2 regions of the Pelomonas nitida genome follow, and region 2 is predicted to be linked to the other one. Evidence: predicted binding sites of a transcription regulator. Region 2 holds the regulator's gene; the other holds the start of a gene.
The links. Region 2 encodes FNR, which switches genes on or off when oxygen is low (the NO sensors DNR and NnrR bind a similar motif). Its sites were predicted from a motif close to TTGATNNNNATCAA; they were not measured.
Positions count from the first base shown of each region.

Region 1: the regulator FNR is predicted to act here: its motif matches at 1,896-1,909, upstream of ACG00X_RS19365 (TraR/DksA family transcriptional regulator).

Region 1 is NZ_JBIGIA010000017.1:46,301-50,516, forward strand. It holds gene recG (ATP-dependent DNA helicase RecG) at 1-1,052, opposite strand, end outside; gene ACG00X_RS19360 (hypothetical protein) at 1,083-1,451, opposite strand; gene ACG00X_RS19365 (TraR/DksA family transcriptional regulator) at 1,480-1,851, opposite strand; gene queA (tRNA preQ1(34) S-adenosylmethionine ribosyltransferase-isomerase QueA) at 1,970-3,127, shown strand; gene ACG00X_RS19375 (DEAD/DEAH box helicase) at 3,120-4,216, opposite strand, start outside.
Region 2 is NZ_JBIGIA010000003.1:79,794-84,009, forward strand. It holds gene hemN (oxygen-independent coproporphyrinogen III oxidase) at 1-1,324, opposite strand, end outside; gene fnr (fumarate/nitrate reduction transcriptional regulator Fnr) at 1,481-2,215, shown strand; gene ACG00X_RS04840 (BON domain-containing protein) at 2,418-2,762, opposite strand; gene ACG00X_RS04845 (sigma 54-interacting transcriptional regulator) at 2,964-4,216, opposite strand, start outside.

The DNA of each region.
Region 1 (4,216 bases), on a different contig from region 2:
CCCTTCACGCTGCCGGTGATCCACGCAACACGCAGGCCCAGCGGCTCCAGCCAGCCGATCAACTTGCGGAAATGCTGCTCGGCCAGGATCTCGGTGGGCGCCATCAGCGCGCACTGCCAGCCGGCGTCGATGGCGACGGCAGCCGCCAACGCAGCGACCACGGTCTTGCCCGAGCCCACATCACCCTGCAGCAGCCGGTGCATGGGCTGGGGCCGGGCCAGGTCACGGGCGATCTCCTCGGCCACGCGCTGCTGGGCACCGGTCAGTTGAAAGGGCAGCACGGCCAGCAGCTTCTCGTGCAGCCCGCCCGGCCGCCCCTGCAGCGCCGGCGCCACCAGCCTTGCGCGCTCGCGCTGCGCCTGCAGTTGCGACAGCTGCTGCGCCAGCAGTTCCTCGAACTTGAGCCGGTGCCAGGCCGGGTGATGGTGCTCGTGCAGGGCCTCCTGCGACGCGCTGGGCGGCGGGTGGTGCAGATAGTTCAGCGCGTCCTTCAACGACGGCAACCCGCGCGGCACGACGCCCGGCGGCAGGATCTCGCGCAGGTCGGCCCGCGCCAGCCCCGATGCCACGGCCTTGCGCAGGTAGGCCTGCGGCAGCTGGGCCGAGGCCGGGTAGACAGGCGTCAGCGATGCGGCCAGCGGCGTGTCGTCGTCGACGACCTTGACGACCGGGTGCACCATCTCGCGGCCGAAGAAGCCGATGCGCGCCTCGCCGCGCACACGCAGGCGCGTTGCGGCCGACATCTGCTTCTGCTGCGACGGGTAGAAGTGCAGGAAGCGCAGCAGCAGCGTGCCGCTGTCGTCCTTCACGCGCACCAGCAGCTGGCGGCGGCTGCGCAGCTCAACCTGGCAGTCCACGACGACGCCTTCCACCTGCGCGGGCTCGTTGTCGTGCAGCGCGGCGATGGGGGTGATGCGCGTCTCGTCCTCGTAGCGCAGCGGCAGGTGCAGCGCGAGGTCGATGTCACGCACCAGGCCGAGCTTCTCCATCGCCTTCTGCGGCGCGGATTTGCTCGGCTTGGCGGGTGGGGGCGCGGCGGAGGCCTCGGGCATGGCCCGCATTGTGCGGGCGCCCGTGGGGGCTCAGGTCGGTGTCGGCACGCCGGCCATGCGGTCGTACGAGACGAAGAACTGGCGTGCCAGCGCGAGCAGCTGGCCTTCGCTGAGCGGGGCGGCGGGCCGGTAGTCGGCGATGCGCGGCGCCAGCTGCGGGCGGTGTTCCTCGATGTAGTGGCGCAGCTGGCCCAGCACCACATGGGCACCGGTCACCAACACCTCGGGCGTGTCCTGCACGGCCTGGCACACCGCCTCGAAGAGCGCGTGCTCGGCCCGCTCGTCATGGCCGTGCGGGCGGCGGTTGTGGGGCTCGATGCGGGCCGCGTGAACCTGGTGGGCATCGAAATGCAGCACCTGCGCGTGGTGGTGATCGAGATGGACGACGGCGTGGAACATCAGTTTTCTCCTCGAAAGACGGAAAGGTTCAGCGAGCCGCCTCGGCGGCGGACTGGCAGGGGACGCAGCGCAGCGCCTGGGGCTGGCGCTGCAGGCGGTCGAAGGGAATGGCGGCAGCGCAGTCGATGCAGCGGCCGAAGCCGGGTTGCTTCAGGCGCTCCAGCGCGTTGTCGATGGCCTGCAGTTCGGCCACCAGGTGGGCGTCGCGGATCTGGTCGAGCTCACGGTCGGCCTCGTGCTCGCGCAGCTCGCGCGGGTCCTCCGCCACCAGGGCGGCGGCGTGGTCGAGGCGGTCGCCGCCGTCGCGCTGAGCCTGCAGCGCGGCATGCGCCTGCCGCCGCGCAAGCTGCAGCTCGCTTTCCAGCAGCGCGTGTTGTCCGGGGGTGAGGGATGTGCTCATGGAACCTCCTGAGCCCATGCTCCCACTGCCGGTGCCCGCGCTCTTTGAGGTGGGTCAAGAGTGGGCGAGGGAGAATGCCTGCCCTTTGGCACGGGTCTGTCAGGCCCTCAAATACACCATGAATCTTCCCGCCGCCCCCGCGCACACCGTCGCCGATTTCGACTTCGATCTGCCGCCCGAACTCATCGCGCAACATCCGGCCGCCGAGCGCAGCGCCTCGCGGCTGCTGGACGCCACCGGCCCTGCGCCCGTGGACCGCGTGTTCCGCGAGCTGCCCGAGCTGCTGTCGCCCGGCGACCTGCTCGTCTTCAACAACACGCGCGTCATCAAGGCGCGGCTGTACGGCGTGAAAGCGACGGGCGGCAACGTCGAGGCGCTGGTCGAGCGCGTCTTGCCCGGCTGCTCCACGAGCCCCCCCGCAGATGCTGCGCATCCGCTGCCCCCCGAGGGGGCGCAGCCGGCTCGGGGCGGCCCCGCGCCGGCAGGCGAGGTCTGGATGCACTTACGCGCCAGCAAGAGCCCCAAGCCGGGCAGCCGCGTGCGCTTTGCCGACGCCTTCGACGCCGAGGTGCTGGGCCGCTGCGGGCCGGACAAAGGCCTCTTCCATATGCGCTTTGCCGGCGATCCGTTCGCGCTGCTGGAGGCCCACGGCCACGTGCCGTTGCCGCCCTACATCGAGCATGTCGACAACGCCGATGACGAACGCCGCTACCAGACGGTGTTCGCCCGCGAGCCCGGCGCGGTGGCGGCACCAACCGCCGCGCTGCATTTCGACGAGGCGCTGCTCGCGCGCCTGGCCGAGCGCGGTGTGGAGCGCGCGCACGTGACGCTGCACGTCGGTGCCGGCACCTTCCAGCCGGTGCGCGTTGACCGCCTGGCCGACCACAAGATGCACAGCGAATGGTTCGACGTGCCGCAAGCCACCGTCGACGCCGTGGCCGCCTGCCGCGCGCGGGGCGGCCGGGTGGTGGCCGTGGGCACGACGACGCTGCGCGCGCTGGAATCCGCCGCGCGCGGCGGCCAGCTGCAGGCCGGCGCCCGCGAGACGGACATCTTCATCACGCCCGGCTTCGAGTTCCGCGTCGTCGACCGCCTCGTCACCAACTTCCACCTGCCCAAGAGCACGCTGATGATGCTGGTCAGCGCACTGGCCGGCCATGCCCAGGTGATGGCGCTGTACCGCCACGCGATTGCGCAGCGCTATCGCTTCTTCAGCTACGGGGACGCGATGCTGCTGGAGCGTCAGGAAGGTGGAGCGGCGACCGCAGTCACTTGACTCCGGTGCGTGCTTGTGCGCTCAGGCGTGCCGCGAAGCTGCTGTTACCACCCAATCCGAGCACGAGCTTTTCGGTTGCTCGCGTAGCGGCGACATACAGCACGCGTGCAGCCTCCTTCTCGTCATCGCCTGTCGCAGGCAGGTGGCCGATGCCAGGCAGTGCAACGACTGGAAACTCCAAGCCCTTGCTGACCCTCATGGTCATGATTTGAATGACGTTCGCATCGGGCCTGTAGTCACCCGTCCCCTTGCGCACATTGCTGGGCAGACGCTGCTCCGCGAAGACGGCAGCGCATAGGTCCATGGTCTTCCAGTCGGCACACAGGACGGCCATCTCACCCCAAGCGTGGCCCTGCTGATGCGCCTGTCTCAACGAGGTGGCGATGGCCCACACCTCTTCGTGTAGTGTGGGCAATCGGATGATCAACGGGGCTTCGCCGTCGCGACCGCAACCGATGGGCTTGAGCAGTGGAATGCCGTCTTCATCACTGTCGTCGGGCGTCAGCAGGTCGGCGGCGATGGCAGCAGCCACCTGCAGGATTTGGCGCGTGTTGCGATAGTTGACTTTCAATATCGTCGTGCGCCCCTGGGCCTGGATGCCGACACTTTTGAAGCTGAACTGCTGCGTACGCCGGCGTTCATAGATGCTCTGCGCATCGTCGTAGAGCAACAGCAGGCTGTTAGTGCTCGGGTCGACCATCTGCGTGACCAGCTTGAGCCACTCAGGGGCAAAGTCGTGACCTTCGTCGATCAGGACGGCCTGGTACTGACCGCTCGGGATCTGTCGGTTTTCGACGCTGCGGATGACGCCATCGACCAGCGCCTGCACGTACTGCTGGGCGCCCATCTTTCCGGGCAAGGTCTGGCCGAAGGTGACCAGTTGATCGCGACACCATTTGTGGAAATGGCGTACATGCACGCGACCGCCCAGATCCTTGGAGGCCATCGTGGCAGCCAGCTTGACCGCCAAGGGCTCGTTGAAGCACAAGACAAGGATGGGTTTGCTATTCAGGCCGCTGGTGCGAGCGAGCAACTCGGCGCGGTAGCCCAGTATCATCGTCTTGCCGGACCCAGCAACGCCGTGAATGA
Region 2 (4,216 bases):
AATACCAGCCCAGCGGCGTGACCTGGATCGCATCCGGCTCCAGCTCGACCAGCCCCTGGTCGACCAGCAGCTTCAGCCGCGCCAGCTCCGGCCCGAAATAGCTCGGCACATCGACGAGGTAGGACGCCGCGATGGACTCGTACTCCACCCGCCCCTGGCACATCAGCGCCATGATGACGGCACGGCGCACGAGGTCGTCGCGCGTCAGCGCCAGGCCGCGCTGCACGGGCAGCTGGCGCTGGCGCAGCGCGTCCTCGTATTCATCCATCGTCTTGGCGTTCTGCGCGTAGGTGGCGCCCACGCGGCTGATCGCCGACACGCCCAGCCCGACCAGATCGCAGTCCGGCTGCGTGGAATAGCCCTGGAAGCCACGGTGCAGCAGGCCCTGGCGCTTGGCCACGGCCAGCGGGTCGTCGGGCAGCGCGAAGTGGTCCATGCCGATATAGGCATAGCCCTCGCCCAGCAGCGAGCTGATCGCGCCCGACAGCATGGTGAGCTTGTCGCCGGCCGGCGGCAGCAGCTCGGCCACGATGCGCCGCTGCGGCTTGAAGCGCTGCGGCAGGTGCGCGTAGGCATACATCGCAATGCGGTCGGGCCGCAACTCGGCCACCTGCGCGATCGTGCGGGCGAAGCTCTCGGGCGTCTGCAGCGGCAGGCCATAGATCAGGTCGACGTTGGTGGACGAGAAGCCCAGTTCACGCGCGTCCTTCATCAGCGCGGCCACCTGCTCGATCGGCTGCACGCGGTGCACTGCCTTCTGCACGGCGGCGTCGAAATCCTGCACGCCGAAGGACAGGCGGTTGAATCCCAGCACGCGCAGGTGGGCCAGCCGTTGCCGGTCGACGGTGCGCGGGTCCACCTCGATGGACACCTCGGCGCCGGGCAGCAACTTGAAGCGGCGGCGCAGACCGTCCATCAAGCCGCTCAGCTCGTCGTCGGACAGGAAGGTCGGCGAGCCGCCTCCCAGGTGCAGCTGCGACACCGGCGCCATACCGCCGGATTCAGCGCCCAGCGCTTCGGCGACGAGATCCATCTCCACCTCCAGCGCCGCCAGATACGGCGCGGCGCGCTCGTGATGCTTGGTGATGATCTTGTTGCAGGCGCAGTAGTAACAGAGCTGCTCGCAGAACGGGATGTGCACGTACACCGACAACGGCTGGGCCGTGCCGCGCTGGTGCAGCGCCTGCAAGTGCTGGGTGCCCTGGTGCGCTTCGACGAAGCGGTCGGCGGTCGGGTACGAGGTGTAGCGCGGCCCGGCCACGTCGTGGCGACGCAGCAGGTCGGCAAGCTCGAGCTCGTGGGGGCGTTCGGTTACAGCAGTCATGACCGGCACTTTGCCCAGCCCCACGCGGACCGGCCTTGATCGGCATCAAGCCCGCTGCGCGCCGCCCGGCCAAGAATGCAAACCAGTTGATCCAACCCAAAAAACGCCATGCCGACGACCTTGCCGACCGTCTCCCGCATGTCGCGCTCCCCAGACATGCCGACGCCCACTTCCGACGCCATCGAGCCGCTCAAGGTCGCCTGTGCCAGCTGCAACCTGCGTGAACTCTGCCTGCCCGTGGGCCTGAACGCCAGCGAGCTCAGCAAGCTCGACGACCTCGTCACCAAGCGGCGCTCCGTGTCGCGCGGTGACCACCTGTTCCGCAACGGCGAGCGCTTCGAGTCGCTCTACGCCGTGCGCACCGGCTTCTTCAAGACCTGCGTCAACAGCGAAGACGGCCGCGACCAGGTCACCGGTTTCCAGATGGCGGGCGAACTGCTCGGCCTGGACGGCATCAGCAGCGACCACCACCACTGCGACGCCGTCGCGCTGGAAGACTCGTCGGTCTGCGTCATCCAATACGCCCAGCTGGAGGAGTTGTCGCGCGAGTTCACCGTGCTGCAGCACTCCTTCCACAAGATCATGAGCCGCGAGATCGTGCGCGACCATGGCGTGATGCTGCTGCTGGGCAATATGCGCGCCGAGGAACGGCTCGCTGCCTTCCTGCTGAACCTGACGCAACGTCTGCAGGCCCGCGGCTTCTCCGCGTCCAGCCTCGTGCTGCGCATGACGCGCGAGGAAATCGGCAGCTACCTGGGCCTCAAGCTGGAGACGGTCAGCCGCACCTTCTCCAAATTCCAGGAAGACGGCCTCATGGAAGTCAAGCAGCGCCAGTTGCGCATCCTCGACCAGGCCGGCCTGCAGGCGCTGGTGAACAACAGCCGGTGCTGACCGGAAGCCCCTCGCCCAGTCGCGCCGCGCTGAACGCGGGCGCCTCTGGTCGGTCCCCCGAGGGGACGGCGATGCTTGCGGCATCGAGCCGCAAGCACATCGCCTGAGCGGGCCGGCTTGGGGCGACCCGGCGCTCGGCCCGAAGACAAAAAAAAGGCCCCGCGGGGGCACGCGGGGCCGGGGAGATCAGGGACGGTGGGGATCAGCCGACCTTGATCTCGTTGCGCACTTCCTTCACGCCGGGCACGGCTTGCACGAGCTTGATGGCCTTTTGAGCCAGCTCGGCGCTGGGCGCCATGCCCTTCACGACCACGACGCCGGCAGCTGCGCTGCTGACGGTCAGCGGCAGGGCCTGCAGGTCCTTGTCCTGCTGCAGCGCCGCAGCGGCCTGGCTGGCGATGGCCGCATCGCCGGGCTGCGCCTGAGCGACCTGGTCTGCCGGCGCAGGAGCGGTGGCCGGCGCCATGTCGGCGGCGAAGGAAGCGCTAACGGCCGTGGCCGTCAGGGCGGCGGACAGCAGACGGACCAAGGTGGATGCTTGTTGCATGCAGATCTCCTGAGGATGCTGAGTCAAAGAAACGCGATGCCCGGGGGCACCACGACCTCCTCAGCGCAAAGGCTGTGCCAGGTCTTGATTTCCTTTTGAAATCAGCCACTTGCCCGTCGTCGGCGGCCGATCCGGTGATGCCGGCACCCGCCGCAGCAGCGGTTCTGTCGCCAGGCGGCGACAGCTCTGGCGACAGCGCCGCTAAGTGCTTGATTCGTCGGACCGCTTCGTGTCGCTGAAATCCGACGCGGTCGCCAGGGGATCGGTGCGGTAGCGCTGCGGGTCCAGCCCGTGCTTTTGCATGAGGCGGTAGAACTCGGTGCGGTTGCGGTCGGCCAGCCGGGCCGCCTCCGCGACATGCCCCGAGGTCAGCGTGAGCAACTGGTTCAGGTAGTCGCGCTCGAAGCGCTGCTTGGCATGCTGGTAGCTGAGCACGTCGGCCGCAGGCATCTGCAGCGCGCGCTGCACCTGGGCCAACGGCACCAGCGTGCCGGTCGCCAGCACGCACACCTGCTCGACGACGTTGTAGAGCTGGCGCACATTGCCGGGCCACGGCGCCGTCACCAGCGCCTCCAGCGCCTCGGGCGCGAAGCCCTTCACCGGCTTGCGATGCCGCTCGGCCAGCAGCTGCAGGAAATGCTGCGCCAGCAGCGCCACATCCTCGCGGCGCTCCGACAGCGGCGGCAGCCTCAGCTTCACGACGTTCAGGCGGTAGAACAGGTCTGGGCGGAACTGCCCTTCCGCCATCGCGAGCTCCAGGTCGCGGTGGGTGGCGGACAGCACGCGCACGTCCACGGCCACCGGCTCGTTGCTGCCCACCGGCCGCACCACGCGCTCCTGCAGCACCCGCAGGAGCTTGACCTGCAGCGACGGCGGCATGTCGCCGATCTCGTCGAGAAACACCGTGCCGCCATGCGCCGCCGGGATCAGCCCCTGCCGATGCCCCTGCGCACCGGTGAACGCCCCCTTCACATGACCGAACAGTTCGGACTCCAGCAGCGCCTCGGGGATGGCTGCGCAGTTCACCGCCACAAACGGTCGCGCCGCGCGCGGGCTGGCGTTATGCAGCGCGCGGGCCAGCAGTTCCTTGCCCGTGCCGCTGTCGCCGCTGATGAGCACGCTGGCGTCGGTGCCCGCCACGAGGCGGGCCTCGGCCAGCACCTCGGCCATGCGCGGGCTGCGGCTGACGATCTCGCGGCGCCAGGCGCCGTCGCCGTCGAAGCGCGCCGGGCCTGGCGCGTTCACCATCAGCGCTCGGTGGATCTTGGCCATGAGCTCCTGGCCGTCGAAGGGCTTGGTCAGGTAGGCATGGGCGCCACGCGCCGTGGCGTCCACCGCGTCTGGGATGCTGCCGTGCGCGGTCAGCAGGATGACCGGCAGCGACGCATGCCGCGCGCGCACCTCGTCGAACAACGCCATGCCGTCCAGCCCGGGCAGGCGCACATCGGTGATGA